DNA from 4 places in the Mesorhizobium sp. M0408 genome. Region 4 is predicted to be linked to each of the others. Evidence: predicted binding sites of a transcription regulator. Region 4 holds the regulator's gene; each other region holds the start of a gene.
The links. Region 4 encodes PhoB, which activates phosphate uptake and scavenging genes when phosphate is short. Its sites were predicted from a motif close to TGTCATNNANCTGTCAT; they were not measured.

Region 1 (7,249 bases), on a different contig from region 4:
GGCCGCTATGTGATGGATCCCTCGCCGACGCCGAAATTCGACAATCCCAAGATGCACCGTTCGCCGGCTTTGCAATTGTTCGGCGCCGGCCGCGAAAAGCGCATCTACGCGCTGCCGCCGTTCACCGATGTGGTCAGCCTCGATTTCGAGGACCATCCGTTCGAGGTGCAGACCTTCGACCAGCCCTGCGCACTGTGCGCGGCCGAGAACGTCTATCTCGACGAGGTCATCCTCGACGACCATGGCGGCCACATGTTCGTCTGCTCCGACACCGATCATTGCGAGAAGCGGCGCGCGGAAGGCCACCGCGGCCATCTCGCGCCCGAGACCCATCTTGCCCCAGGAAAAACGGAGCCGGCGCAATGACAGACGAACCGCTGCTGCGCGTTTCGGCGCTGTCCAAATTCTACGGCTCGCGCGTCGGCTGCGAGAACGTCACTTTTGACCTGTGGCCGGGCGAAGTGCTGGCGGTGGTCGGCGAATCCGGTTCCGGCAAGACGACTTTGCTCAACTGCCTGTCAACTCGACTGCTGCCCAGCTCCGGCACCGCCAGCTACCGGATGCGCGACGGCCAGTTTCGCGAACTCTACCGCATGAGCGAGGCCGAGCGCCGCTTCCTGATGCGCACCGATTGGGGTTTTGTCCATCAGAACCCGGCCGACGGGCTGCGCATGACGGTGTCGGCCGGCGCCAATGTCGGCGAGCGGCTGATGGCGGTCGGCGACCGTCACTATGGCAGGATCCGCGCAACGGCGGTCGACTGGTTGTCTCGTGTCGAGATCGACGAAGACCGCATCGACGACGAGCCGCGCGCCTTTTCCGGAGGCATGCGCCAGCGCCTGCAGATCGCCCGCAACCTCGTCACCGGGCCGCGGCTGGTGTTCATGGACGAGCCAACCGGCGGCCTCGACGTCTCGGTGCAGGCGCGCCTGCTCGATCTGTTGCGCGGCCTGGTCACCGATCTCGGCCTGGCCGCCATCGTCGTCACCCACGATCTCGCCGTGGCGCGGCTGTTGTCGCAGCGCATGATGGTGATGAAGGACGGCCGCGTCGTCGAAAGCGGCCTCACCGACCGCGTCCTCGACGATCCGCGCGCGCCTTATACCCAGTTGCTTGTCTCCTCGATTCTGCAGGTGTGACGATGATTGCTCCGGCGTACCCCCCTCTGGCCTGCCGGCCATCTCCCCCTCAAGGGGGGAGATCAGCAGCTTTTATGGCCCGCCCGTTCTGCGACACAGGAGAATGGCGAAACCGAATGCGACTGCCAATCTCCCCCCTTGAGGGGGAGATGGCAAGTTTTGGCAAAGAGGGCAGGCCAGAGGGGGGTGTTGGCCCGCAGACGAATGACGATTGGAGAACCCTCTGATGGCAACCCCGCTCGTTGTCTCCGATGTCGCGAAGAGCTTCACCATGCATCTGCGCGACGGCATCAAACTGCCGGTGGTCGCCGGTGTCTCGTTCGCAATCAGGGCCGGCGAATGCGCCGTGCTCGGCGGCCCGTCCGGCGCCGGCAAGAGCTCGATCCTGAAAATGCTCTACGGAAATTATGCCGCCGATGAAGGCCAGATCATCGTCCAGCACGAGGGCGGGCTCATCGATCTCGCCTCGGCCAGCCCGCGCACCGTGCTTGCCGTGCGCCGGCTTACCATCGGCTATGTCAGCCAGTTCCTGCGCACCGTGCCGCGTGTCTCTGCGCTCGACGTCGTGGCCGAACCGCTGGTCGAGCGCGGCGAGGAGCGCGAGGTCGCGCACGGCAAGGCACGCGCCTTGCTGGCGCAGCTCAACCTGCCGGAGAAGCTCTGGGCGCTGCCGCCGGCGACGTTCTCCGGCGGTGAACAGCAGCGCGTCAACATCGCGCGCGGCTTCATCACCGAGCACCCGATCCTGCTGCTCGACGAGCCGACCGCTTCGCTCGACGCCAGGAACCGCGATGTGGTGATTTCCCTGATCGCCGCCAAGAAGGCAGCGGGCGTCGCTTTGCTCGGCATCTTCCACGATCACGACGTGCGTGAGGCGGTCGCCGACCGCGTCATCGACGTGACCGCCTTCGCCGCCGGGAAAATCGCCGCATGACCAGGAAACTGTCGGAGGCGCCGCTGATCCACGAGACGGCGGAAGTCGAGAACTCGAGGCTTGGCCGCTGGACCGAGATCGCCGAGCGCTGCCGGGTTTCCGAAAGCACGCTCGGCGACTATTCCTATATGATGCAGGACTGCGGCGTCTGGTGCGCAACGATCGGCAAATTCGCCAACATCGCCGCAAGCGTGCGCATCAACGCTACCAACCATCCGACCTGGCGGCCGACGCTGCACCATTTCACCTATCGCGCCTCGGATTATTGGGACGACGCCGAGCACGAGAGCGAATTCTTCGCCAAGCGCCGCGCCAAACGCGTCACCATCGGCCACGACACCTGGCTCGGCCACGGCTCGACCATCCTGCCGGGCGTCACCGTCGGCGATGGCGCGGCGGTCGGTGCCGGCGCGGTGGTGTCGAAGGACGTCGCGCCCTACACCATCGTCGCCGGCGTACCGGCCAAGCCGATCCGCGAACGCTTCGACCGCCGCACGGCGGAGCGCTACCAGGCGCTCGCCTGGTGGGACTGGGACCATGCAAGGCTGCGCGCCGCGCTCGACGATTTTCGGGAATTGTCGGCGGAGGCGTTTCTGGAGAAATATGGCGGCTGAGGGTCGTGAAATGGTGAATGGTGAATGTGAATGGGGGCAGCGGACAGGTTTCGAGGCTCAGGGAAGCCGTTCTTATCACCATTCACCATTCGAGCTTCTCGCGCCGAGTTGATCCCGCCCCGCTCCAGGCTGTGGGCAGTAACAAAACTGACATCGTTCCGACACCGCAGGTTCATGCGGCTGCGCTAGCCAGGGTAAACAGACCTTCAATTGCGATTGGACTGGAGCCTGCACCATGTCAGCTACGCTCGAAATCCGCGGCGTCACCCGCCGGTTCGGCAAGAACACCGCCGTCAGCAATGTTCACATCGCGATTCCGCAGGGCCAGATGGTCGGCATCATCGGCCGTTCAGGCGCCGGCAAATCGACGCTTCTGCGCATGATCAACCGCCTCATCGATCCCAGCCAGGGATCCATCCTGTTCGACGGCGTCGAGGTCTCCGGGTTGCGCGGCTCGCCGCTCCGGCGATGGCAGCGCGACTGCGCCATGATCTTCCAGCAGTTCAATCTCGTGCCGCGCCTCGATGTGCTGACCAATGTGCTGCTCGGCCGGCTCAACCACCGCTCGACGCTGTCCAACCTATTTGGCATGTTCTCCCGCGGTGAATGCGCCGAGGCGGTTGCAGCCCTCGAGCGCCTCGACATCGCCCGCACCGCCCTGCAGCCGGCCGGCACGCTTTCCGGCGGCCAGCAGCAGCGCGTTGCGATTGCGCGCGCCATGATGCAGCAGCCGAAGGTGTTGCTGGCGGATGAGCCGATTGCCTCGCTCGATCCGCTCAACGCCAAGGTGGTGATGGATTCGCTGCAGGACATCAATTTGCGCGAGGGCATCACCGTCATCACAAATCTGCATACGCTGGATACGGCCCGCACGTACTGCAACCGCATCATCGGCATGGCCGCCGGCAAGGTCGTCTTCGACGGCCCGCCCGAAGCCCTCAACCGCGAGGCCGTGCGCATGGTCTACGGCGCCGACAGCAATGGCGGCGAAATCTCCGAGGCCATCACCTCCACCAGTGTCGCCATCAAACAGAAAATCGCTGCATCCGCCGGACCGCTCGAGCCCGCATTCCCGGGATATTGAGAACGGCCTGATCGCCCGCCCGCGTCAAAGGCACCTGTCAAAAAATTCGAACGCTGCCGGCGCGAGGCCGGGACCAACAGGAGAGAGATAATGTTCAGGAAGATGGTTTTTGGCGCCGTTTCATTGCTCGCCATCGCGGCAAGCGCCGCTCACGCCCAGGATATAAAGGAATTCCGCATCGGCATCCTTGGCGGTGAAAACGAAGCGGACCGGCTGCGCAACTTTCAGTGCCTCGCCGATCACCTGAAGTCCGAATTCGGCTTCGAGAAGGTCTCGCTGTTCCCGGCCGCCGACTATGACGGCGTTATCCAGGGCCTGCTCGGCGGCACGCTCGATTTCGCAGAGCTTGGCGCGTCGGGCTATGCCAGCGTCTACCTCAAGGATCCGAACGCCGTGACCCCTATCCTCACCACCCAGCAGACCGACGGCGCGACCGGCTATTATTCGATCGGCCTTGCGCTGAAGTCGTCCGGCATCACCGACATCAAGTCGGCCAAGGGCAAGAAGCTCGGCTATGCCGACCCGGATTCGACCTCCGGCTACCTGATCCCACTGACCCAGATCCCGAAGGACACCGGCGCTTCGAACGAAACCTTCTTCGCCTCGACCCAGTTCAATGGCGGCCACGAGAACAACCTTCTCGCGGTTCGCGACGGCAAGGTCGATGTTGCGGTTGACGATTCCTCGGGCATCGGCGACTTCAAGAACGGCTACACCTCCGGCACCTTCCACAAGGAAGTCGCCAAGGGCGCCGTGGACCCCAACGATTTCGTCGAAGTCTGGCGCTCCGGCTTGATCCCGAACGGCCCGCTGGTCGTGCGCACCGCGCTCGGCGGCGGTATGAGCGCCAAGCTCGCCAACTTCTTCACCAGCCTGCCGGCCAAGGACAAGCCTTGCTTCGAGGCTATCGAAGGCGGCGATTTCACCGGCTACGTTCCGGTGAAGCCGGACTTCTACAGCGTCATCGTCGAAGCCCGCAAAGCCGCGATCGGCGGCTGACGACAATTGCGGAAAGGGCGGCGTCCTCCAGCGCCGCCCTTTTTGCGTGTCCGCTCGTGACCCCGTATGACCTTCGCCGCTACAATTCGTTCAGACGCGGTCCGGCAGGCAGCAGACGCCTGGCGACGGCAGACGTCCTTGCGCCGGTTCTATACGGCGCTCGGCATCGGCTCACTGCTTGTCGCCATGTGCACAGCCATGTGGTTCGCCGACGAGGCCAATGCCGGACATTTCTTCGATCGGCTGCCGCACATACTGGATTTCCTTGGTTGGCTTGTTCCCAAGGACTGGAACGACGTCTGGCGGGCGCTGTTCGACATCGCATCGCCGCACGACAAGGGCAGCCAAGAGTTCAACTTCCCGCTTGGCCGCGTCTATCTCTGGGGCGGCTTTTATCTACCCGAATATTTCGAGCTGATGCTCACCACGCTTAACGTGGCGCTGGTTTCCACTTTCATCGGCTTTGTCTTTGCGGTGCCCTTTTCCTTCATCGCCGCGCGCAACTTGACGCCCAGTCCGATGCTCAGGCTCGTCGTCAAGCGCTTCATGGAACTGCTTCGCGCCTTCCCCGAGATCGTCATTGCCGGCCTGTTCGCAGCCATCCTCTCGACCGGCCCGGTCGCAGCCATCATCGCCATCGGCCTGCATTCCATCGGCGCCCTCGGCAAGCTCTTCTACGAGATCAACGAAAACATCGACATGCGTGCCGAAGAAGGCCTGCGCGCGGTCGGCGCCAACTGGTTCGAGCGCGTGCGCTTTGCCGGCCTGCCGCAAGTGCTGCCCAATTTCATGTCCTACACGCTGCTCAGGATCGAGATCAATGTGCGTATCTCGACCATTATCGGCGCGGTCGGCGGTGGCGGCATCGGCGAGGAACTGAAGCTCTCCATCTCGCGCGGCTTCGGCGCCAAGACGCTGGCATTGGTGCTGCTGCTGTTCACGACGATCTTCCTCGTCGACCAGTTTTCCGCCTGGCTACGCCGCAAGCTCGTCGGCGAGCAGGCATTCATGATGGGTGCCTGACCATGATCCCAAAAAGTGGATTCCGGTTTTTGGAAAAGATCATGGCAAATCAACAAGAAGACTGCCCATGGCCGCAATGACCGCCGATGAGATGCGGTCGATCGAGGAGCGCTTTCCCCAAGTGTTCCGGCGGCCCTTGTACAAACGCTTCGGCCCGCTGGTCCTGTTCACCGGCATCCTGCTCTATCTCCTCTACGCCTTGTGGTTCTTCAGCCTGCCGCAAGTGCTGAGGGAATCGCACTGGGAGCGCCTGCCGCTCTTCCTGACGCAATGGATCAGCTACGATCTGCAGCCGGAATTCCGTCTCGACCAGCCTCAGATCACACCCAGATATCCGCGTTTTTCGGCGCTCGGCGAAGACCCGCATCCCGATTGGGTCATCACCAACGCCAACGGCTCCTACACCATCCTGATCGACGGCCGAGCCAAATCCGTCACCTTCGACAAGGCCGAAGCGACGCTTGTCGCCAATGGCCAGGCGGTGCCGGTGTCGTTGACCAACGGCAAACCGGTAATATCCGGCCCGGTGCCGGAGTGGATCACCGTGCATGACGATGAGATCGTCGCGAGAATGGGCTTTGCCGGCGAGGTCCGTATAACCGTCGATCGCGTCAAGGTCCGCAAACGCTTTCTCGGCTGGGCGAATTTCGTCTTCGACACACGCTCGCCCTTCTTCGGCAAGTCGCCCGGCGAGGTGGTCTCGTTGCTGATGTCCGGACCCCAGCTCAAGCCGGGCACATCAAACATTGCGCTGGCCGCCGACAATATCTGGAACAACGCCCAATGGCAGCATGGCGACGTCTGGACGAAGCTGTTCCAGACCATCGTCATGGCGTTTCTCGGCACCTTGCTCGGCGGCATCGTTGCCTTCCCGCTCGCCTTCTTCGCCGCCCGCAACATCACCCCGAGCGGCCTGCTTAGCCAGGTGCTAAAGCGGTTCTTCGATTTCATGCGTTCGGTCGACATGCTGATCTGGGCGCTGTTCTTCACCCGCGCCTTCGGCCCGGGCCCGCTTGCCGGCAGCGCCGCGATTTTCTTCACCGAGATCGGCACGCTCGGCAAAGTCTATTCGGAAGGCCTCGAGAACATCGACGACAAGCCACGCGAGGGCATCCAGTCGACCGGCGCCAATGGCTTGCTGGTGCAGCGCTATGGCGTGCTGCCGGAAGTGATCCCGGTCTTCATCAGCCAGACACTCTATCAGTGGGAATCCAACACCAGGGGCGCGACGATCATCGGCGCCGTCGGTGCCGGTGGCATCGGCCTGAAGCTCTGGGAGGCGATGCGCACCAATTCCAACTGGGCCAATGTCTTCTACATGGTGCTCTTGGTCCTGCTCGTCGTTTTCATCTTCGACAGCATTTCCAATTTCCTGCGCCGCCGCTTGAGCAGGACGATCCACGACTACAACCGGATCCAGGCCGGCCAGGGCTGACGGGGGCGTTACGCAGACGTG
Region 2 (7,249 bases), on a different contig from region 4:
CCTCGTCGGCGGCCGCGATCCCGTACAGGATGAAGTCGCCGATCTTGCGCAGTTCCTTCGGCTCGAGAACGGCTTCAGGATTGAAAGTGCCATTGGAGCCGTCACCGCGCGGAATGACGTGGGCTACCTTGCAAGCAAGGTCTTCCACCTCGAATTCGGTGATGCGCTTGGCTGCGCTGCGGCCGGTCAGAAGCTCCTTCCAGCTGTGCTCGAAGCCCATGCCGAACGGCGAAAGCAGCCCAAGGCCCGTGACGACGACACGCCTCATCGCAGGTCCTCCCCGGTGATGACTGCAAATAGCGTCAGGCGGAGGCCTTGTCGATGTATTTCACCGCATCGCCAACAGTCAGGATGGTCTCGGCGGCGTCGTCCGGGATTTCGACACCGAACTCTTCTTCGAACGCCATGACAAGTTCGACCGTGTCGAGGCTGTCCGCGCCCAGATCATCGATGAAGCTCGCCTGCTCCGTCACCTTGTCGGCATCGACGCCAAGGTGCTCGATGACAATCTTCTTGACGCGCTCTGCGGTGTCACTCATTTGGGCATCCTCGTCTTTTGGTTGTCTGTCTTCGTTAGCGGGCAGAATGCCGCTAATCAAGCTGAAAGATGGTCCTGCCGGAAACGCAGCGGAACAGGACCGGTTTTTGCCCGAACCGCCGGGTTGCGGGCGGCATTACACGAAAAATCCCGTGCATCCAAGACGGAATGAAGCGTTTTCCCAAGTGTTAGATCATTGCCATGCCGCCATTCACATGAATGGTCTGGCCGGTGACGTAGGCTGCCTCGTTAGAAGCTAGGTAGGCGACGGCAGAGGCGACTTCGGCGCCCGTGCCCATGCGCCGGGTCGGGATCGCCGCCATGATCGCCTCTTTCTGCTTGTCGTTGAGCTTGGCGGTCATCGCCGATTCGATGAAGCCTGGGGCGACGCAGTTGACGGTGATATTGCGGGTAGCGATCTCCTGCGCCAGCGATTTGGAAAAGCCGATCATACCGGCTTTGGAGGCGCAGTAATTGGTCTGGCCGGGATTGCCGGTGACGCCGACCACCGAAGTGATGTTGATGATACGGCCATGGCGGCGGCGCATCATCGGATGGGTAAGCTCGCGGGTCAGCCGGAACACGGCGGTCAAGTTGACCTCGATCACGCTATCCCAGTCGGCGTCAGCCATGCGCACGAACAACCCGTCCTTGGTAATGCCGGCATTGTTGACGAGGATGTCGACGCCTTCGAGGTCGGCCTCCGCCTTCTGGCCGAGCGCCTTGACGTCGTCGCGGTTGGAAAGATTGGCCGGGAAAAGCTTGACCCGGTCGCCCAGTTCGGCGGCCAGCGCCTCCAGTTTCTCGATACGTGTGCCATGCAGGCCGACGATGGCGCCCTGGCCGTGCAGCACGCGGGCGATCGCCTCGCCGATACCTCCCGATGCGCCGGTGACGAGCGCCTTGCGGCCGGTCAATTCGAACATTCTTGCCTCCTGATCTGAGCGAACACCCTTCGCATGGAGCGGGGTCAAATCGCCAGTTGATTATGCAAGCGCCGCCAGCGCCGCCTCGACATCCGCCGCGGATCCGATGGCAGTGGTGGCAATATCGCGGTTGATGCGGCGGGCCAGCCCCGACAGCACCTTGCCGGCGCCCACTTCGTAAAGCGTCGCAACGCCGTTGCTGCCGAACCACTCCACCGTTTCGCGCCAGCGCACGCGCCCGATCACCTGTTCGACGAGTCGGCGGGCGATCTCGTCGGGATCGCTCGTCGGGGTCACCGTAACATTGGAGACCAGCGGCACGACCGGCGCACTCTTCGTCACGGCGGCCAGCGCCTCCCGCATGATCTCGGCCGCAGGCTTCATCAATGTCGAATGGAAGGGCGCCGAGACCTGCAGCATCAGCGCCCGCTTGGCGCCCTTCTCCGTGCATAGCCTCGCCGCCAGTTCGACCACTGGCCTGGCGCCGGAGATCACCAGCTGGCCGCCGCCATTGTCATTGGCGATCTGGCAAACCAAGGCTTGTGCGGGATCTTTGGCGGCGCCCTGGGCGGCCTCTGCGCAAGCGGCTTCGACGTCGGCCTGTTCCAGCCCGATGATCGCCGCCATGGCGCCCTCGCCGGCCGGCACAGCCGCCTGCATGGCGTTGCCGCGGATGCGCAACAGCCGGGCGGCGTCGGCGACCGAAACGAAACCTGCGGCCGCAAGTGCCGAATATTCGCCGAGCGAGTGGCCGGCGACATAGGTGACCTTGCCGTTCAGGGAGAAGCCGCGCGCCTCCAGCGCCCGGATTGCGGCAAGCGACACCGCCATCAGCGCCGGCTGGGCGTTGGCGGTCAGCGTCAGCGTCTCTTCCGGGCCTTCCCAGATCAGCTTCGATAAGTTTTCGCCGAGCGCGTCGTCGACTTCCTCGAAGATCCGCCGCGATTCCACAAAGGTATCGGCGAGGTCCTTGCCCATGCCGACAGCCTGGCTGCCCTGCCCCGGAAAGGTGAATGCGATGGCCATCGGCGGCTCCCAGCTGCTGGTTCACGTTGCCTGTGACGCAAGGCGTGCGGCCAAGTCAAGTCCAACCTTGATCGCGTAATATCGGCCGAGTGCCTGTTTCGGCAGGCTTTTTGGCGATCACTCATGATGAAAACCGCTCACGATTTGTTTGCTGGCTCTTCTTATTTCCGCCGCAGGCGCTAAGCTTTGCGTGACAGTTCGATGACAATCGAGTGACGCTTTTGTTGCGGGCCGGGGAACTATTGAAGTGGCAAAGACCAAGCAGAGCGCAGCCGAGGCGGCGCCCCAGTTTCTTGAAGGCGATCCGTCGACCGGCTATCTGCCGGCGCGCAAATGGCCTGTCATCCGCTATGGCCTTATCAGCTTGCTGGCTGCGGCCATCCTTGTGTTTGCCATCGAACTGATCGTGCGCGGCAACTTTGCCGGCACCATTGATTTCTTTCTGCAGCCTTTCAAACCCGGCTGGACCACGATCATCATTTTTGCGCTGATCCTCATCGGCCTCGACGCCGTGCTCGGCCGCAGTCACCAGAGCCTGATGATCGTCGCGCCGCTGACATTGTCGCTGGCGTTCGTCGGCCACCAGAAGTCGCTGTATCTCGGCGATCCGCTCTATCCGACCGATTTCCTCTATTCCCGGCAGATCGTGGCATTGATGCCGCTTCTGGTACGCGATCGCCCGGGAACCGCCATTGCCCTGGCGATCGGCATCGTCGGCGGGCTGTCGCTGCTCGTCTATGGCTGGCGGCTATGGCGCCGCCGCGTTCCGGCACTCAGCCACAAGGGCCGCCTTGCCCGGCTGACGCTGACGGTGCCGCTGATCGCCTTCTTCGTCTCCATCATGGACTATGCCACTTTCTCGTGGACACGCGACCGGCTGCAGATCATCCCGATCATGTGGGACCAGAAGGAAAACTATGCCTCGAACGGTTTTGCGCTCGCCTTCGCGCTGAACGTCCCGATGGCGCATGTCTCGGCGCCGCCCGGCTATTCCGGCAAGGCGATCGAAGCGATCGGCAAACCGCAGGTGACGGCTTCGGTACCCGCCGAGAAGCCCGACATCATCGTCGTCATGAGCGAATCCTTCTGGGATCCGACCAAGCTACCCGGCGTCACCATCACGCCCGACCCTATCCCCAATGTGCGGGCACTGCGCACGGGTTACATGTTCTCGCCCGAGTTCGGCGGCATGACGGCCAACATCGAGTTCGAGGCCCTGACCGGCTTTTCCAACGCCTTCCTGCCGGCGGGCAGCATTCCCTACCAGCAATATGTGCGGACACCGACTCCCTCGCTGGCGACCTTCCTGAAAAGTCAAGGCTACCGGGCGCGCGCTATCCATCCCGGCACTAACTGGTTCTGGAACCGGGGGGCCGTCTATGCCGATTTCGGCTTCAACGACTTCAAGTCCGAGGAGACGTTGCCGCCCATGCAGAAGCGCGGACCGCTCGCGTCGGACGCTGCGATGACCGACGAGATTATCCACGAAGCCGATACCAGCGCCGAGCCGGTCTTCTTTTTCGCCGTCAGCCTGCAGAACCACGGGCCGTATGAGCCGTATCGCTATAACAATCCGACCCACAAGGTGCAGGCGCCGATCAGCCAATGGGCGCGTGAATCGCTGTTGAGCTATGCCGAAGGCTCTTCCGACGCGGACCGCGGCCTCGAGCGGCTGATCGAATGGGCGAAGAAACGCGAGCGGCCGACCGTCATCGCGTTCTTCGGCGACCATCTGCCGCCGCTTGGGCCGGTCTACGTCGAGACCGGCTTCCTGAAGGACAATGTTGCGCCGCGCAAGGAGGCGGCCGACCAGATGCTGCTGCACCACCAGACGCCGCTGATCGTCTGGTCGAATCGCAGCGGCCCGGCCGAGGATCTGGGCGCCGTCAGCCCGTCCTTCCTGCCCTACCATATCCTGAAGACAGCCGGCATCAGCCATCCCTATTACACCGGCTTCCTCGGACAGTTGCGAGAGCGCTACCGCGTTATCGACCGCAATTTGCTTTTGGCACCGGGGGGCGACGCCACCCCCGATTGGTCGCGTCAGAAAGAGATCGATCCGGCAATCCGCGACTTCCGTCTGCTGCAATACGACATGATGTTCGGCAAGCGCCATGCGGCGCCCGATTTCTTCCCCGAAACCACAGGCAAAGTGGCTGCACACACGAGTTGAGCAGCGGCGGCGGGAGAGCGGCCGACGTCGTTCAGTTCGTCAAGTGCAGCTGCGAAATCGAGCTTCCGATTTTCAGGAAGACGCTTTCGAGCTGACTGACGTCGTTGGTCGGGTAATAATCCGACGGCGACGATGCGCAGGCCTCGTAAAGCTTGCGGTTGGCTGCGGTGTCGGCCTGCAGCAGCACTGTGAATATCTGCACGTCCTGCTTCTTCAATGTGTTGCATACATTGGTTGTCCAATCGTCGACATTGCGCGCAGCCGCGGTCTGGTCGCTGGATCCAAACCGACCCGAGGCCAGGAATCCGTAGGAGCCATAGTCCGACTTCTGTGGCGTATCCTTCGCGCCATAGACAACATTCTCGCCGTCGGTGAGCAGCAGCACCGTTTTGGTCGTGCCTGACGCCCTGAACGGCGCGCCGTCGCTGTAAGGCGGTTCCGGCGAGAGCACCCGCATCCCCCATGACAAGCCTTCCGAAACATTGGTCCCCGAGCCGTTCCATTCGATCATCTCACCGACGGCCTTCCGCAATTTGTCGAAATCATCGGTCAGCGGCACTATCGGCGTCGGACAGGCCCGGATTGGGCCGATAGTCAGTGGGCCTCTCTTGTCGTTGATCAGCTTCATCGTCGAAACACTGTACTTCGCCATGTCGCTGGTGAGGCCGGGAAGCACGGTGACAACGGTATCGTCGAGATAGGAATTGTTGTAGCCGGTCGCTGAATTGCCGTAGGAGCTGGTTGGATTTTTAGCGTTACCTGGATCGTCCGGCGCGAAATAGGGTACGAACAGGGTGTCCGGTTTGTTTTGGTCGGGCGAAATGTCGGAAACATTGTTGGTTCCGGGCCGCGCTTCGACGCAGCCTCTCCATTCGACGCCCAATTGCTTGAACAGGTCCATATGGTTGACGCGCTTGCCGCCGACCAAGGGGAAATTGGCGCCATTGTTCGGCGATTTGCCGGCCATGTCGATCCAGGCCGGATCGTAGTCCTCGCCCTTGACGTTGACCGCGGTGACGAACGGCACCACCGCTACACGTACGCTGCGCGTCGGCGACTTCGCCGTTTCGAGCATGTCGATCAGGGCCGTCGCCGCCGTCCGCAATGCGCCGATGCGATCGTTGCTGGCCATCGACCCGGTATTGTCGAGCACCAGCACGACTTCGAGCTGATTGGTCGATTCGACGGCGCCGGCATCGACGGTGATGCGCTTGTCGTTGCCGAACAGGAAGGCGAAGTTCAAATTGACGTCGGCCATGGCGACAGCCTTTGTCTGGATGTAATTGAGGCCCCTTTCCACGGTAAGCGTCGCTTCGGCGTTCCTCAACTCGCTGTGGCCGGCGACATTGGTCTGGAAGTAGCGGTCGAAGACGTCCTTGCGCGAAGCCTCGATGTCGCCGAGATGCGAAGATGCAAGGTTCGCGGCATCGAGCGCGTTCTGCAAGCTGACCTTGGCCCTCATCAAGGTGGACACGTCCACGGCAAAGGCGACGGCGGTCAGAACCGCAGGCAGCCCGAACGCCAGCATCAGGGCAAAGTTGCCGCTCTTCGAACGGCAGAATTTGTCGAAAAGCATTTTTGTCCCCAAAACCGCCTTGCTGCCGACCTCGCACAGACTGTTTGCTTTTGCATCCGCATGATGAACGACGGGTTGCCGCCACGCCCGCCGGTGCTGGAACTTCGCATGGTGGTTAAGGTCCGGTTTCAGGAAATCCGTACGCCTTGCCGTCGAGGCCCGTGGCGCTCTGGGACGGTAGGGCCGTTTGCCCTGTCGTTTGGCCTTGCTTTGCGGTCAAATTCCTGTATAGACGCCCGCAATCTGCCGGTCCTTGCTGGGGGCTGAACGGAGGGCCGGAGGTTTTTCGAAACCTTCGCGTGAAGCCAGAAGCGCTTCCGCCTCCCGTGTCTCCGCTCTCGACCGTCTCGTCATGCTCCTTTCTTCCCCGCCTTCGCAAGGATTGCGGGTCAGAGAAGTTGCAGAGGCTTTTGCCGCCGGGAACCGGGAGAGAAACGAAGAAAGGCACGAACACTATGGCTCTATACGAACATGTGTTTCTTGCCCGGCAGGACCTCTCGCAGCAGCAGGTCGATGCGCTTGTCGAACAGTACAAGGGCGTCATCACCGCGAATGGCGGGTCCGTCGGCCGGGTCGAGAACTGGGGACTGAAGTCCCTCACCTACCGGGTCAACAAGAACCGGAAGGCATATTATACACTCATGGACATCACCTGCCCGCCGGCCGCGCTCAATGAAATGGAGCGCCAGATGGGCCTGTCCGAGGACGTGCTGCGTTTCCTGACCATCAAGGTCGATTCGCATGAGGAAGGTCCGTCGGCAATGATGCAGAAGCGCGAAGAGCGCTCGGAACGCGGCGGCTTCGGCGACCGCGACCGTGGCGATCGTGGCCCGCGCTCATTCGGCGACCGCGATCGCGGTGACCGTGGTGATCGTCCGCCGCGCAGCTTCGGCGATGGCGGTGCCGATCGTGGCCCGCGCCGTCCGCGCGAAGGCTTTGAAGGAGCCGCAGAATAATGGTCGACATCAACCAGATCCCAACCCGGCGCCCCTTCCACCGTCGCCGCAAGA
Region 3 (7,249 bases), on a different contig from region 4:
ATTCAGCCTTTTATTTTGCGCCTCTCCGCCTTAGGATAGGCCCATTATTTCGTGATCCGAATAAATGTGGCCACAAGGGAGGAACCGGGTATGGCTGGCAAGAAGATATTGATGCTCGTTGGCGAGTTCAGCGAGGAGTACGAGATTTTCGTCTTTGAACAGGCCATGCATGCGGTGGGCCACACCGTCCATGTCGTTTGCCCCGACAAGAAGGCCGGCGATATCCTGAAGACCTCGCTGCACGACTTCGAGGGCCACCAGACCTATACGGAAAAGCTCGGCCACGACTACATCCTCAACAAGACGTTTTCTGAGGTCAATCCGGCCGACTACGATGCCGTCTACGCGGCGGGCGGGCGCGGGCCGGAATATATCCGCATCGACAAGCGCGTGCAGGCGCTGGTGCGGCATTTCCATGAGACGGGAAAACCGGTCTTCACCATCTGCCACGGCGTGCAGATCCTGATCGCGGTCGACGGCGTGGTGCGCGGCCGCGAAGTCGCGGCGCTGCAATATTGCGAGCCGGAAGTCACGCTGGCCGGCGGCATCTATATCGATGTTGCGCCGACCGGCGCCCATGTCGACGGCAATCTGGTGTCGGCCAAGGGCTGGCCGGGCCTTGCCGCGTTCATGCGCGAATGCCTGAAAGTGCTGGGCACCGAGATCCGCCAGGGCGATGTCCTGATGCGCGACCAGCGCCAGGCGGCTTAAGCTCGGAATGTGGAGCCCCGCCGCACCTTGATGCGGCGGTGCGTCTACACGGCCATCCGCGCTTCGCGGAACGATACCAGCTTGCTGCGGCTCTCGTCCCACAGCGCCAGCTTGACGCAGCGCAGGCTGTCGAGGAGTGTGACGCGGCCGATCTCACGCAGCTCCGGATAGTCCCTCAGCACTTCCGGAAGCCGGTAGCATGGCACCTTGGCCGAGAGGTGGTGCACGTGGTGGACGCCGATATTGCCGGTGATCCAGTTCAGCACCGGCGGCAGGTCGTAATAGGACGAACCGTGCAGGGCAGCGTGCTGGAATTCCCACTCGGAGTCCTTTGTCCACTCCGTCTCTTCGAACTGATGCTGGACATAGAACAGCCAGATGCCGGCCGATCCGGCGAGGATGACGATCGGCAAATGCACGACCAGAAACGCGCCGGGGCCAACGAACCAGATGAGCAGAGCGGCGATGACCGTGATGGCTAGGTTGGTGGACATCGACGACACCCAAGGGGTGAGGCCGCCCCGCATCATGCCCAAGGGCAGTCTCTGCTCGAAAATGAAAATCCATATCGGGCCAAGGCCAAACATCACCAGCGGATGGCGATAAAGGCGATAGGCGAGCCGGCCCCGCCATGACAGTTGCCGATATTCAGCGACGGTCAGTGTCTTGATGTCGCCGGTGCCGCGCTCGTCGAGGTTGCCTGCGCTGGCGTGATGGGTTGCGTGGGCGCGGCGCCAGCAATCGTAGGGCGTCAGCGTCAGCACGCCAAGCACGCGGCCGATCCAGTCGTCGGCATAGCGGTTGGCAAAGAAGGAGCCGTGGCCGCAATCGTGCTGGATCATGAAGATACGCACCAGAAAGCCGGCTGCCGGAAGGATGAGGACCAGACCCCACCAATGGCCATAGGCATAAGCGGCCGAGGACAATGCCCACAGCGTGGCGAAAGGAATGAGGGTGATGGCGAGTTCGACGGCGCTGCGACGCCTGTCGGGCTTTTTATAGCGCGACAGGATTTTCAACCAGGCGCGCTTGCTGTTTGCCACAGCTTCGGGGGAAATCATGTTCATCATGAAACATAGGCGGAGTGGCGCGCTGCCGCAAGGCGGCGATCACGCAAAGTTACTGCGGGTAAATGTCGCGCGATGGCGAGGAATTGGTGGCCGCAGTCGCCGGGCGCACGGCCTGCAATGGTGTCTACCGACGGCGCCCGCCTGCGACCACCTTGGCTTCGACGCCGTCCAGGCGGTCGAGCAATTCCTTCAGACGGTCGGGAATATCGGACTCCGTGCGGAAGGCCGGCAAGGTGCGCAGAAAGCGCTTGGTCGCCTCGGTGCCGAGCTGGCGCCGGATATCGGCGGCGAGCCCGTCGCGTTTTTCGCCATTCCTGCGGGGCATCATCCAAAATCCTGTGTCGGCTTCGAAACTCTTCCAAGGGAGGAATGGTTCCCGCATTGTAGTATGCTGGCAAGCAAAGCCGTCGGGTACGGTAAAGTTTGAATTAAAATCGAGAGGTCTGCGCCGTCCGCCATCAAGCAGCGACAGCGGCTGCAGTATCGCTTGCCCCTTGATTTTTGGCCGCTAAACCTCGATATCGGGCGCAAATCCACACCATTCGAAAATGACGGGAAACGGCGATGAGCGACCAGGCAAAAGACGAACGCGCGCCCGATGAAGCCGAGAAGACCGAGGCTGGCGCGGAGCCAAGGGAAGGCGGCGTCGACGGCGACTATGAAGCGCTTGTCCGGCTTCTGAAGGAAAACGAAGAGCTGAAGGATCGCGCGCTGCGCGTCGCGGCCGACATGGAGAACTTGCGTCGCCGCACCGCCCGCGACGTCCACGATGCGCGCGCCTATGCGGTTGCCAATTTTGCCCGCGACATGCTTTCGGTGTCAGACAATCTGCGCCGTGCGCTGGATGCCATCCCGGAGGAGGCCAAGGCTTCGGGCGATGCCGGCTTCAAGGCGCTGATCGACGGCGTCGAGATCACCGAGCGCGCCATGCTGTCGGCGCTGGAACGCCACGGCGTGAAGAAGCTCGAGCCCGAGGGCGAGAAATTCGATCCGAATTTCCACCAGGCGATGTTCGAGGTGCCCAATCCCGACGTACCGGCCAACACGGTCGTGCAGGTCGTGCAGCCCGGCTATTCGATCGGCGAGCGTGTTCTGCGGCCGGCCATGGTCGGCGTCGCCAAGGGCGGCCCCAAGCATGTCGCAAGCGAAGCGCCAGTGGAGCCGGGGCCGGTCAACGAGCAGGCTGAGAAGGATGCGTGAATGGTGAATGGTGAATAGTGAATGGTTAGTAGTGAATGGTGAGTAGTGAATGGTGAGTAGTGAGTAGTGAGTAGTGAGTAGTGAGTAGTGAGTAGTGAGTAGTGAGTAGTCAATTGCTGCTCCAGCAGTCAGTGCTAGGTTCTATTCACTATTCACTATTCACTATTCACTCACTATTCACTACTCAGGCCGCAAACCGCTGCGCTTCTCCGCCATAATAATTGACGTAGCGGGCGCCGATCTCCTTGACCGGCATCACCACGAACACGTCGACCGTCGAGAATTCACGGTCGATGACGCAACCGTCGCCAATGCGCGCGCCGACGCGCAGATAGCCCTTGACCAGTGGCGGCATCGCGGCGATCGCCGCCTTGGTATTGACCGCCTCGATCGGCATCAGATCCATGGAACAATAGCGCCCGGCGACGGCACGCACGTCCCAGGATGAATTCGTCCGGCAGTGGTGGGCAAGATAGGTCAGCGCCTCTGCATGTGCCGCCGGCACGGTGCCGTGGAACGACGCGCAGCCGGTCATCACGCCGATGCCGTAATGGTTGATGTAGGCCCAGATGCCTTGCCACAGCGCCTCGATGGTGCGCTTCGAGCGGTATTCCGGCAGAACGCAGGAGCGGCCGAGCTCGAGGAAGCGCTGGCCGGGATGCCGCGCGATCAGCTTGGTCAGTTCGAATTCACCTTCGGAATAGAAGCCTCCGGCGGCCGCGGCAATCTCCTGCCGCAGCAGGCGGTAGGTGCCGACGATGCGGCGATGCTCGGGGCCGGAAAGCGAAGTATCGAAGACCAGCAGATGATCGCAGAGGGGATCGAAGCGATCGGCATCGCGGCGGTCCTGCATCTGGAACAGGTCCTTCCTGGCACCAAGCTCGTCGTAGAACACCCGGTAGCGCACTTCCTGCGCGGCAGCGATCTCGGCCTCGTTGCGGGCGAGCCGCACTTCGAGATTGCCGATGCGGCCGAGCGATGCGCCTTTTATGACGGCATCGGCGTTCCGGCCGACGAGCAAAGGCCCGCTGGCGTTCGGCCGAGCATCACATTCCGGCATGACTGTATGCACGAGTGATTCTCCTTCGAGCCATCCCTCTTGGCACGGGGATACGGTGTAGGTGCAACAGGATTGTGACAGTACCGTGATACGGCTCTGCGGGCAATACTTCGTCGGCTGGGTAATCTATCAACCGTCTATGTTGTGCCTCAGGCGGCCGCTTGCCCTTCGACCGCATGAACCAGGGCATCGGGGTCGAGCGGCTTGGTGACGAAGCCGCTGGTACCGTGAGCGAGCACGGCGTGGCGGGTCTTTTCCTGGCTGTCGGCCGACAGCACCATGATCGGCACCGGCGGCACCGCGGTCTCCTCCTCATGGCGGCGGATGGCGGCGATGGCGTCCAGGCCGTCCATGACAGGCATATGCAAGTCCATCAGCACCACGTCGTAACGGTGCTTGTGGCCGGTGCTGATGACCGCCTCGACGGCGGCCTTGCCGTTGCCGACCACTTTCACGCGATGCCCGGCCTTCAGCAGCGTGGCGCGGGCCAGCATGGCGTTGATGTCGTTGTCCTCGGCGATCAGCACCGACAGGCCCTGCTGGCGGGCGCCAATGGCGTGCCCCGCCTGCGCGCCGCGCCTTTGCAGTTGCGGCTCGGCGACGACCGGCGCGTGGCTGGTCAAAAGCACGCGCAGCAATGTCTCGCCGCGCACCGGCCTCGCAAGGAAGGTGGCGTAACCATTGGCACGGAACTCGCCAAGCATGCCGCGGTCGGTCGGTGCGATCAGCGTCACTGCCTCGCAATCGGCAAATCCGCTCTGGCGCAGGCGCCTGAGCAGCCTGCCGTCGCTTTGCTCCATGGCAGCATCGATCAGCAGCACGTCGCAGTTCTCGGCGAAAGGGGTGGCCTGGGCGGCGGCGGTGGCCAGATCGACCGTGCCGCCATTGGCGCGAATGGCGCGGGCGATGGCTTCGGCCTCGACCAGGTTCTTCGACACGATCACCGCATGCTGGCCCGACAGCGGGTTCTGGCGGATCTGCGGCGCCTCGACGGCGGAAATAGCGGGAATCTCGAAGACGAATTCGGACCCCTGGCCAAGCCGGCTCGACACAGAGATAGTGCCGCCCATGGCGGTCACCAGGCGCTTGGAAATGGCGAGACCGAGGCCGGCACCGCCATGCGCACGGGTCGAGGTGCCGTCAGCCTGTTCGAAGTCCTCGAATATGCGCTCCATGTCCTCCTCGCGCAGACCGGGGCCGGTGTCGGTGATGGTGAAGCGGATGCGGTCGGTGGTTTCGGTGCGGACGCGGGCGATGCTTGCCAGGACGCCGCCGCTGTCGGTGAACTTGACGGCGTTGCCGATGAGATTGAGCAGCACCTGCCTGACCCTGCCGGGGTCGGCGGTGATCAGCTGCGGCACGTCGGGTTCGACATGACAGCCGAGGCCGATATCCTTGGCAAAAGCCCGCGCCGCCAAAAGCTCGACGACATTGTCGGCGATCTCGCGCACCGACATCGGCTGCGGTTCGGGATCGAAGCGGCCGGCCTCGATCTTGGAGTAGTCGAGCAGGTCCTCGATCAGCGCCAGCAGCGCGCTGGCCGAGGTCGAGATGGCGCCGACATAGGTCCGCTGCTCGGGCGAAAGGCTGGTGTCGGCGAGAAGCCGGGCCATGCCCATGATGCCGTTCATCGGCGTGCGGATCTCGTGGCTGACGGTGGCGAGGAAGCGCGATTTGGCCTGGCTCGCATATTCGGCCCGCTCGCGGGCGGTGATCAGCGAGGATTCGGCGCGCTTGCGAGCGGTGATGTCGCGGGCGATGGCGCGATGCGAAACGGCGCCGCTGTCCTTGTCGCGCACCGACAGCTCGATCCAAGAGAACCAGCGTGGGCCGTCCGGCGTGCGAATGGCGACGTCGGTGGAACTCAGGCATTCATGGTCGGAAAACGCGGCGTCGGGGACGATGCCGACATCGATGCCTAGTTCGGCCAGGGTCTTGCCGGCAAGGTCGCGCTGGTCGGTTTCGACAAGGTCGGCGAAAACCTTGTTGGCGTAGACAATGTGGCCGTCGCGGTCACGATGGACGACGAGATCGCCGAGTGCATCGATCAGCCCGCGAAAGCGCTCCTCGCTCTCCTGCATCTCCCACATGCGGTCGGCCAGCGTCTCGATTTCGGCGCGGCTGCGGGCGGTCGTGGCATCGAGCACGGCCACCGCGCGGCGCTCGGTGCGCCTGTTGCGCAGATGCATGGCGAGCCCGGCGATGGCTGTCGCCAAAAGGCCGATGGTGATGAAGATCGGCGCCCCGGTCAGATGCGAAAAGCCTGCCAGCACGACGATGGCGACGAGCGTCAGGAAGGGCAGGCCTTCGCGGTTGGAGGCCGGCAGTTCCGGCGCCAGCGGTGGCGCGGCGACAAGCTGCCGTCCTGGCGCCGCGGGGGCCGTCCCGTCGGCCCGTTCGGCTGGTTCCGCCTCTCTGATGCCGGGTTCCGCAATCATACGGAACTCCTGCCAGACAGAGCTTATCGAAGGTTGTGGTTGATCGCTCGAATTTTAGCTGTCGCGCTCTTTTTTATCCCTTGGGGGCTCACATATCCACCACCACGCGGCCGCGGATCTTACCCTCGACGATGTCATGCGCGGCGCCGATGATGCCGTCGAAGCCGATGCTCGTCGACAGGCTGGCAAGCTTTGCGTGGTCAAGATCGGCGCCGATGCGGCGCCAGGCCTCGAGGCGGACCGCCTTCGGCGCCATCACCGAATCGATGCCGAGCAGCGAGACGCCGCGCAGGATGAAGGGGGCGACGCTTGCCGGCAGGTCCATGCCGCCGGCGAGGCCGCAAGCGGCGACGGCGCCGCCATAGGAGGTCATCGACAGAACGTTGGCCAGCGTGTGACTGCCGACCGCATCGACGCCGCCGGCCCAGCGTTCCTTGGCGAGCGGTTTTGCCGGCTGGGTGAGCTCGTCGCGTGAAATCACTTCCGCGGCGCCGAGGTCGATCAGATAGGGGCTTTCGGCAGCGCGGCCGGTCGAGGCGATGACGTGATAGCCGAGGCTGGACAGGATCGAGACCGCGACCGAGCCGACGCCACCGGCAGCGCCGGTCACCACCACCGGGCCGCGATCGGGCACGATGCCGTGGCGCTCCAGCGCGATGACGCAAAGCATGGCGGTGTAGCCGGCGGTGCCGACCGCCATCGCATCATGCGGGCTCATGCCGTCCGGCAGCGGCACCAGCCAGTCGCCCTTGACGCGGGCGCGTCCGGCA
Region 4 (7,249 bases):
GCTTCCGCAATTCTTGTGCTGGTCATCCTCGGCGGTGTCGCGATCTCGCTGTTTGCCGGCTCATGGCAGGCGCTGTCGTCGTTCGGTTTTTCTTTCCTGACGACTGAAAGCTGGAATCCGGTCACGGAAAAATTTGGCGCACTGGCGCCGATCTACGGCACCCTGGTCACGGCGGCCATCGCCATCCTGATCGCGGTTCCGATCGGCATCGGCATTGCAGTCTTTCTCACCGAGCTCTGCCCGCGCCCGCTCAGGCGCCCGATCGGCATAGCGGTCGAGCTGTTGGCCGGCATTCCTTCGATCATCTACGGCATCTGGGGCCTGTTCGTGTTCGCGCCGTTCCTGCAGACGGCGATACAGCCCTTCATCATCAACGTCTTCCACGGCGTGCCGGGACTATCCAGCCTTTTCGCCGGCCCTCCTTACGGCATCGGCCTTCTGACCTCGGCGCTGATCCTTGCCATCATGGTGCTGCCCTTCATCACCTCGATCACCAAAGACGTCTTCGATACGGTGCCGGCGGTGCTGAAGGAATCGGCCTATGGCATCGGTTGCACGACCTGGGAAGTGACCCGGCGCGTGGTCATTCCCTATACCCGCATCGGCATCATGGGCGGCGTCATGCTTGGCCTGGGCCGGGCGCTCGGCGAGACCATGGCGGTGACCTTCGTCATCGGCAACGCCCACCGCATCAGTGCCTCCCTGTTCGCGCCGGGCACGACGATCTCGGCGACCATCGCCAATGAATTCACCGAGGCCGACGGCGACCTCTACACCTCCTCGCTGGTTTCGCTCGGCCTGATCCTCTTCGTTATCACCTTCCTGATCCTTGCCGCCGCCCGCTATATGTTGATGCGGATCGACGCCCGTACGGGAGCCTGACCGATGTCGACATCCTCATCGCTCCACAGCCGCCGCAAAGCCAGGAATTCGGTGATGATGGCGCTTTGCGTCGTCGCCGCCGGCATCGGGCTTGCCTGGCTGGCGCTCATTCTCGGCGCACTGGTCTATAAGGGCACAGCCGGGCTTTCGCTCGCGGTCTTCACCGAGATGACGCCACCACCGGGCGAGGCCGGCGGCCTGCTCAATGCCATCGCGGGCAGCCTGCTGATGACGATCATCGCCGTTGTCGTCGGCACGCCGATCGGCGTGCTGGCGGGAACCTACATGGCCGAGTATGGACGCTTTTCGCGCATCACCACCGTCGTCCGCTTCATCAACGACATCCTGTTGTCGGCGCCGTCGATCATCATCGGCTTGTTTGTCTATGAGCTGATGGTGCGGCCAATGGGACATTTCTCGGCCATTGCCGGCGCCGTTGCGCTTGCCATCCTGGTCATTCCGGTGGTCGTGCGCACCACTGAAGACATGCTCAACCTGGTGCCGAACGCGTTGCGTGAAGCCGGTGCCGCGATCGGCGCGCCACGCTGGGTGGTGATCCGTTCGGTCGCCTACCGCGCCGCATTGTCCGGCATCGTCACCGGCATATTGCTGGCGATAGCACGCATTTCCGGCGAGACGGCGCCGCTGCTCTTCACCGCGCTCAACAACCAGTTCTGGAGCAGCAATATCAACGCGCCGATGGCCAGCCTGCCGGTGACCATCTTCCAGTTCGCTCTCAGCCCTTACGAGGAATGGCAGCAACTGGCGTGGACCGGCGCACTCATAATCACCCTGACGGTTCTGGGCTTGAGCATCCTCGCCCGCAGCCTTACCGGACGCAGAGAGGACAGATGACACAGATGTTGTCCCCAGACATGACGATGGCCGAAACGGTCGTCGAGAAGACGAAGATCGAGGTCAAGAATCTCAACTTCTACTACGGCCAGAGCAAGGCGCTGAAGGACATCAGCCTGTCACTGCCTGAGCGCAGTGTCACGGCCTTCATCGGCCCTTCGGGGTGCGGGAAATCGACGCTGCTGCGTGTGTTCAACCGCATCTATGAGCTCTACCCAAAACAGACGGCCGAGGGCCAGGTGCTGCTCGACGGCAAGAACATTCTCGACCGGTCGCAGGATCTCAACCTCCTCAGGACCAAGATCGGCATGGTGTTCCAGAAGCCGACGCCGTTCCCGATGTCGATCTACGAGAACATCGCCTTCGGCGTCAGGCTCTACGAGAACCTCGGCAAGTCCGAGATGGACGGCCGCGTCGAACAGGCGTTGAAGCGCGCCGCGCTGTGGAGCGAGGTCAAGGACAAGCTCAACGCCAGCGGCTTGAGCCTGTCCGGCGGCCAGCAGCAGCGGCTCTGTATCGCCCGCACCGTGGCCGTGAAGCCGGAAGTCATTCTGCTCGACGAACCGGCTTCGGCCCTCGACCCGCTGTCGACTGCCAAGATCGAGGAACTGATCGACGAATTGCAAGCCGACTATACGATCGTCATCGTCACCCACAACATGCAGCAGGCGGCGCGCGTGTCGCGCCAGACCGCCTTCATGTATCTGGGTGAACTGGTCGAGTTCGACCGGACCGAGAAGATCTTCACGTCGCCCCGCGAGAAGCGCACGCAGGACTACATCACTGGCCGCTTCGGCTGAGCCGTTCCGATCATGCATATGAGGACAGGACCATGGGCGAACACACAGTCGCTTCTTTCGACGAGGATCTCGAGCAGATCAGCAAGCTGATCCGCGACATGGCCGACCTCGCCGGTTCGATGGTCGGCGGGGCGACCAAGGCCCTGTTGAATTCCGACAACGTGCTGGCGCAACGCGTCGTTTCCGACGACGCCATCATGGATGCGCGTCAACGCGAACTGGACGACCGCGCCATCACCCTGATCGCCAAACGCCAGCCGATGGCCCACGATCTTCGCCATGTGGTCGGAGCGATCCGCATGGCGGGCGACCTCGAACGCATCGGCGACCTTGCCAAGAATATCGCCAAGCGCGTGAGTGCGGTCGGCCTCAGCGCCACGCCGCGGGACCTGTCGCATTCCATCGACGCGATGGCGCAGCTGGTTCTCATCCAGGTGCAGGGTGTCATCGAGGAATATGCTGCAGGCGATGCGGCCGCGTTGGCCAAGCTGCGTGCCGCCGACGAGCGCATCGACGTCAAATACACGTCCGTGTTCCGCGAGCTGTTGACCTACATGATGGAAGATCCGCGCAACATCACCGCTTGCACGCACCTGCTGTTCTGCGCCAAGAATCTGGAGCGGATCGGCGACCATGTCACCAACATCGCCGAAAATGCGTATTATGTGCTGACCGGCGAGCAATTGCCGGTCAATCGTCCGAAGCAGGACGAAACGACAATGTCCGCACCGGTGACATGATGGGGGTGCCCAGCCGATGATCGCACCACGCATAATGGTGGTGGAGGACGAGGAGCCATTGGGTGTGCTGCTCCGCTACAATCTCGAATCCGAAGGCTACCAGGTCGAGGTGGTGACACGCGGCGACGAAGCCGAGATCCGTTTGCAGGAGAATGTGCCCGACCTTTTGGTGCTCGACTGGATGATACCAGCGGTTTCCGGCATCGAGCTCTGTCGTCGGTTGCGGGTGCGCCCCGAAACCGAGCGGCTGCCGATCATCATGCTGACCGCGCGCGGCGAGGAGAGCGACCGGGTGCGCGGGCTTTCGACCGGCGCCGACGACTATCTGGTCAAACCGTTTTCGACACCGGAATTCATGGCCAGGGTCAAGGCGCTGCTGCGGCGCGCCAAGCCGGAAGTGCTGTCCAGCGTGCTGAAGGTCGGCGACATCGTGCTCGATCGCGAATCGCACAGGGTCTATCGCAAGAAGAGCGAAATCAGGCTCGGGCCGACCGAATTCCGGCTGCTCGAGTTCATGATGCGGCATCCGGGCCGTGTCTTCTCGCGCAGCCAGTTACTCGATAATGTCTGGGGCGAGACAATCTACATCGACGAACGCACCGTCGACGTGCATGTCGGGCGGCTGCGCAAAGCCGTCAACAACGGCCGGATGCCGGATGTCATCCGCACCATCCGCGGTGCCGGCTATGCGATCAGGGAAGATTGACCCGCCTGGTCAGGCTACGTTCTTTCTGACGCTGGGCCTCATTTGCGCGCCCGGCGCGAAAATCTCCTGGTCGACGAAGCTTAGCGCCCGCATCGCGCAGCCTTCGCGGATCAGCGGCAATTCGTTCGGCTCTGTATCGAAGGAGATCGAGTCCGAATGCTGGCCGCCGGCGGTCTGGGCGATTGCCTTCCGCAAGGCCGGCTCGATCAGATCGAAGGCGGCGGCACTGGCGCCGACCATCGCGACCGGTGCCGGATCGATCAGCGCGAACAGCGAGCCGAGACCGAAACCCAGCGCTTCGCCGGCCTTGCGGTAGGCCTCGCGTTCCGGCCCATCTTTCTCGCGCGCCCGGGCCGCCAGTGCTCGCATGTCGGCGTCGCTGACGTCGGCGATCGGTTCGCTTTCTTCGCTCATCTGCCTGGCGTTGCGCCAGATGGCGTAGTTGCCGGCATAGGCCTCGATGCAGCCGCGCCGCCCGCAACGGCAGAGCGCGCCGCCCGGACGATGGATCATGTGGCCAAATTCGCCACCCGAGGAATGCGTCCCGGTGAACAGTTCGCCCTTCAGCACCAGCCCCATGCCGATGCCATGCGAAAGCAGGATGGCGATGAAGTCGTCGCGATAGCGATCCGGATTGCGCCAGCGCAAAGCCACCGCCATCATGTTGCAGTCGTTCTCCACCGTTGCCGGGATGCCGAATTCGTCCTCCAGCATGTCGGCAAAGGCGATGTCGGTCTGCGGCGTGATCGGCGACCACAGCATGGCGCGTGCAGGGGAGTCGGTAATGCCCTGAATCGCCAGGGCGATGCGGGCGACACTGCGGACGTCAAGGTCTGGATCCTGCAGCCGGCGCCGGACGATGGCCATGCATTCACGGATCAGCTCGTCGCGCGGCATGGTCAGCGTGTCCAGCCGGCGCTGTTCCTCGGCGACCACCTGTCCCGTATAGTCGATAATGGCGGCCGACAGGAAATTCAGCGACAACACCACGGTCAGCACCGCCGCCGCTTCCGGGTTGAGGGCGAGGCCGACCTGCGGACGACCGCGTTTCAACGAAACGGGCTCACTTGCCTTGCTCTCGGCGAGGATGCCTTCCCGTATCAGGTCGGAAGAGATCGCCGATATGGTCGAATGACTGAGGCCGGTAGTAGCTGCGATCTCAGTACGCGATGGCTGGCCGGCCCGGCGCACCGCCGAGATCACCATCGCCCGGTTGCGCCGGCGCAAATCGTCATGGCGGATTCCGACCGACATTGTTTTGCTTTCCTCCCGGTTGCCGCGGCCGCTCATGAACCGGAAGCCGTCGGTAATGTCCGACAAATAGTGTCGGACGCAGGCAAATAGTGTCAGATGCAGGTGGCGCTGTCATCGTTTATTCCGACGCTCGAAAAAACTCGCAGAGTCATCAAAATCCATCAGAATCGATGTTGACAGCAGCCGGAGATCGGGCCAGTATTTTTTCGAGGCTCGAAAAAATTAGAGCTTCTAAGCTGGTCTTTGAGCCAATTGGTCACGCCGTACGCGGCGCAGGGAGGATATGATGAAGAAATTCACGACCGCCATTCTGGCGGGTGTCGCCATGACGCTGGCGCTGGCGTCGGTGGCGCAGGCTAAAGACAAGGTCATCGGCGTTTCCTGGTCGAACTTCCAGGAAGAGCGCTGGAAGACCGACGAGGCCGCAATGAAGGCGGCCATTGATGCCGCAGGCGACAAGTATATTTCCGCCGACGCACAGTCCAACCCCGGCAAGCAGCTCACCGACGTCGAGAGCCTGATCTCGCAGGGCGCCAGCGCACTGATCATCCTGGCGCAGGACGCCTCGGCCATCGGGCCGGCCGTGCAGAAGGCACTGGACGAAGGCATCCCGGTCGTCGGCTATGACCGGCTGATCGAGAACAAGGACGTGTTCTATCTGACCTTCGACAACAAGGAAGTCGGCCGCATGCAGGCCCGCGAAGTCTTCAAGGTGAAGCCGGAAGGCAACTACGTCTTCATCAAGGGTTCGGGTTCCGATCCGAATGCCGATTTCCTGTTTGCCGGTTCGATGGAGGTGCTGAAGGAGGCCATTGACGGCGGCAAGATCAAGAATGTCGGCGAGGCCTATACGGACGGCTGGCTGCCGGCCAACGCTCAGAAGAACATGGAACAGTTCCTGACCGCCAACGACAACAAGGTCGATGCCGTGGTCGCCGCTAATGACGGCACTGCCGGCGGCGTCGTCGCCGCGCTGACGGCGCAAGGGCTGGCCGGATCGGTTCCGGTTTCGGGCCAGGACGGCGACCACGCCGCGCTGAACCGCATCGCGCTCGGCACACAGACCGTGTCGGTGTGGAAGGATGCGCGCGAGCTCGGCAAGAATGCCGCCGAGATCGCCTCGCAACTGGCCGACGGCAAGCAGATGACCGACATTGCCGGCGTGAAGGATTTCACCACGCCCGGCGGCAATACCGTCAAGTCGCTGTTCCTGACCCCGGTCGCCATCACCAAGGACAACCTCAACGTCGTCATCGACGCCGGCTGGATCAAGAAAGAAGAGGTCTGCGCCGGGGTGACGGCTGGCACTGTTGCAGTCTGCAACTGAGCCGACGTTTCCGAAAAGTCCGAACGCCGCGGCCGCTCGCCGCGGCGTTTTTCCAACAAGAGTTGTTTTTCCGCTTCCGGCGGATAACTTCTAGGCTGCTTCCGGCATCCGCGGCAGACGGCAACCCGGCGGGAGAAACATCATGACCGACACGACGTCCAACACGCCGGTCGACAGCACGACAGACCGGGCACGGGAATCCGAACTCGGCATTGTTGCCCGATTTCTCAAGGCAACCGAACTCGACACGCGCATGCTCGGCATGGTCGGCGCGCTGCTGGTCATCTGGGTCGGCCTGCATGTCATTTCTAGCGTACGGCTCGGCGTCAATCCGTTCGACTTCGACAGCCGGACCTTCCTGACGCCACGCAATCTCTGGAACCTGTCGGTGCAGACTTCGGCCGTGGCCATAATGGCCGCCGGAATGGTGCTGGTTATCGTCATGCGCAATATCGACCTGTCGGTCGGCTCCGCCGAAGGCCTGATCGGCGTGGTCATGGGTTTTGCGCAGGTGCATTTCCTGGTGCGAATGGTCGGTCTGCAATTAGGCAACCCCTGGATCTGGATCCTGGCGCTGGCCATCGGCCTCGCGCTTGGCCTTCTGATCGGAGCGTTCCAGGGATACATCATCGCTTATCTCGAGGTGCCGGCCTTCATCGTGACGCTGGGCGGCCTTCTGGTCTGG

Region 1: a site for PhoB is predicted at 2,825-2,841, ahead of phnC (phosphonate ABC transporter ATP-binding protein). Genes of this name have one in related genera too.
Region 2: a site for PhoB is predicted at 2,681-2,697, ahead of NKI67_RS25085 (LTA synthase family protein). Genes of this name have one in related genera too.
Region 3: a site for PhoB is predicted at 4,105-4,121, ahead of olsB (l-ornithine N(alpha)-acyltransferase). Genes of this name have one in related genera too.

Annotation. Positions count from the first base shown of each region.
Region 1 covers NZ_JAMYRO010000001.1:13,040-20,288, reverse strand. The annotation lists gene NKI67_RS00110 (alpha-D-ribose 1-methylphosphonate 5-phosphate C-P-lyase PhnJ) at 1-366, shown strand, start outside; gene phnK (phosphonate C-P lyase system protein PhnK) at 363-1,139, shown strand; gene phnL (phosphonate C-P lyase system protein PhnL) at 1,366-2,073, shown strand; gene NKI67_RS00095 (DapH/DapD/GlmU-related protein) at 2,070-2,687, shown strand; gene phnC (phosphonate ABC transporter ATP-binding protein) at 2,923-3,771, shown strand; gene phnD (phosphonate ABC transporter substrate-binding protein) at 3,862-4,770, shown strand; gene phnE (phosphonate ABC transporter, permease protein PhnE) at 4,837-5,793, shown strand; gene phnE (phosphonate ABC transporter, permease protein PhnE) at 5,861-7,228, shown strand.
Region 2 covers NZ_JAMYRO010000025.1:16,807-24,055, forward strand. The annotation lists gene fabF (beta-ketoacyl-ACP synthase II) at 1-268, opposite strand, end outside; gene NKI67_RS25070 (acyl carrier protein) at 303-539, opposite strand; gene fabG (3-oxoacyl-[acyl-carrier-protein] reductase) at 727-1,464, opposite strand; gene fabD (ACP S-malonyltransferase) at 1,525-2,490, opposite strand; gene NKI67_RS25085 (LTA synthase family protein) at 2,738-4,663, shown strand; gene NKI67_RS25090 (pilus assembly protein TadG-related protein) at 4,695-6,239, opposite strand; gene rpsF (30S ribosomal protein S6) at 6,695-7,195, shown strand; gene rpsR (30S ribosomal protein S18) at 7,195-7,249, shown strand, end outside.
Region 3 covers NZ_JAMYRO010000001.1:73,437-80,685, forward strand. The annotation lists gene NKI67_RS00355 (DJ-1/PfpI family protein) at 91-711, shown strand; gene NKI67_RS00360 (fatty acid desaturase) at 756-1,778, opposite strand; gene NKI67_RS00365 (hypothetical protein) at 1,906-2,109, opposite strand; gene grpE (nucleotide exchange factor GrpE) at 2,346-2,981, shown strand; gene olsB (l-ornithine N(alpha)-acyltransferase) at 3,166-4,041, opposite strand; gene NKI67_RS00380 (PAS domain-containing hybrid sensor histidine kinase/response regulator) at 4,191-6,479, opposite strand; gene acuI (acrylyl-CoA reductase (NADPH)) at 6,568-7,249, opposite strand, start outside.
Region 4 covers NZ_JAMYRO010000003.1:13,943-21,191, reverse strand. The annotation lists gene pstC (phosphate ABC transporter permease subunit PstC) at 1-882, shown strand, start outside; gene pstA (phosphate ABC transporter permease PstA) at 886-1,737, shown strand; gene pstB (phosphate ABC transporter ATP-binding protein PstB) at 1,734-2,537, shown strand; gene phoU (phosphate signaling complex protein PhoU) at 2,570-3,277, shown strand; gene phoB (phosphate regulon transcriptional regulator PhoB) at 3,294-3,983, shown strand; gene NKI67_RS04030 (ROK family protein) at 3,993-5,237, opposite strand; gene xylF (D-xylose ABC transporter substrate-binding protein) at 5,524-6,564, shown strand; gene NKI67_RS04020 (sugar ABC transporter permease) at 6,707-7,249, shown strand, end outside.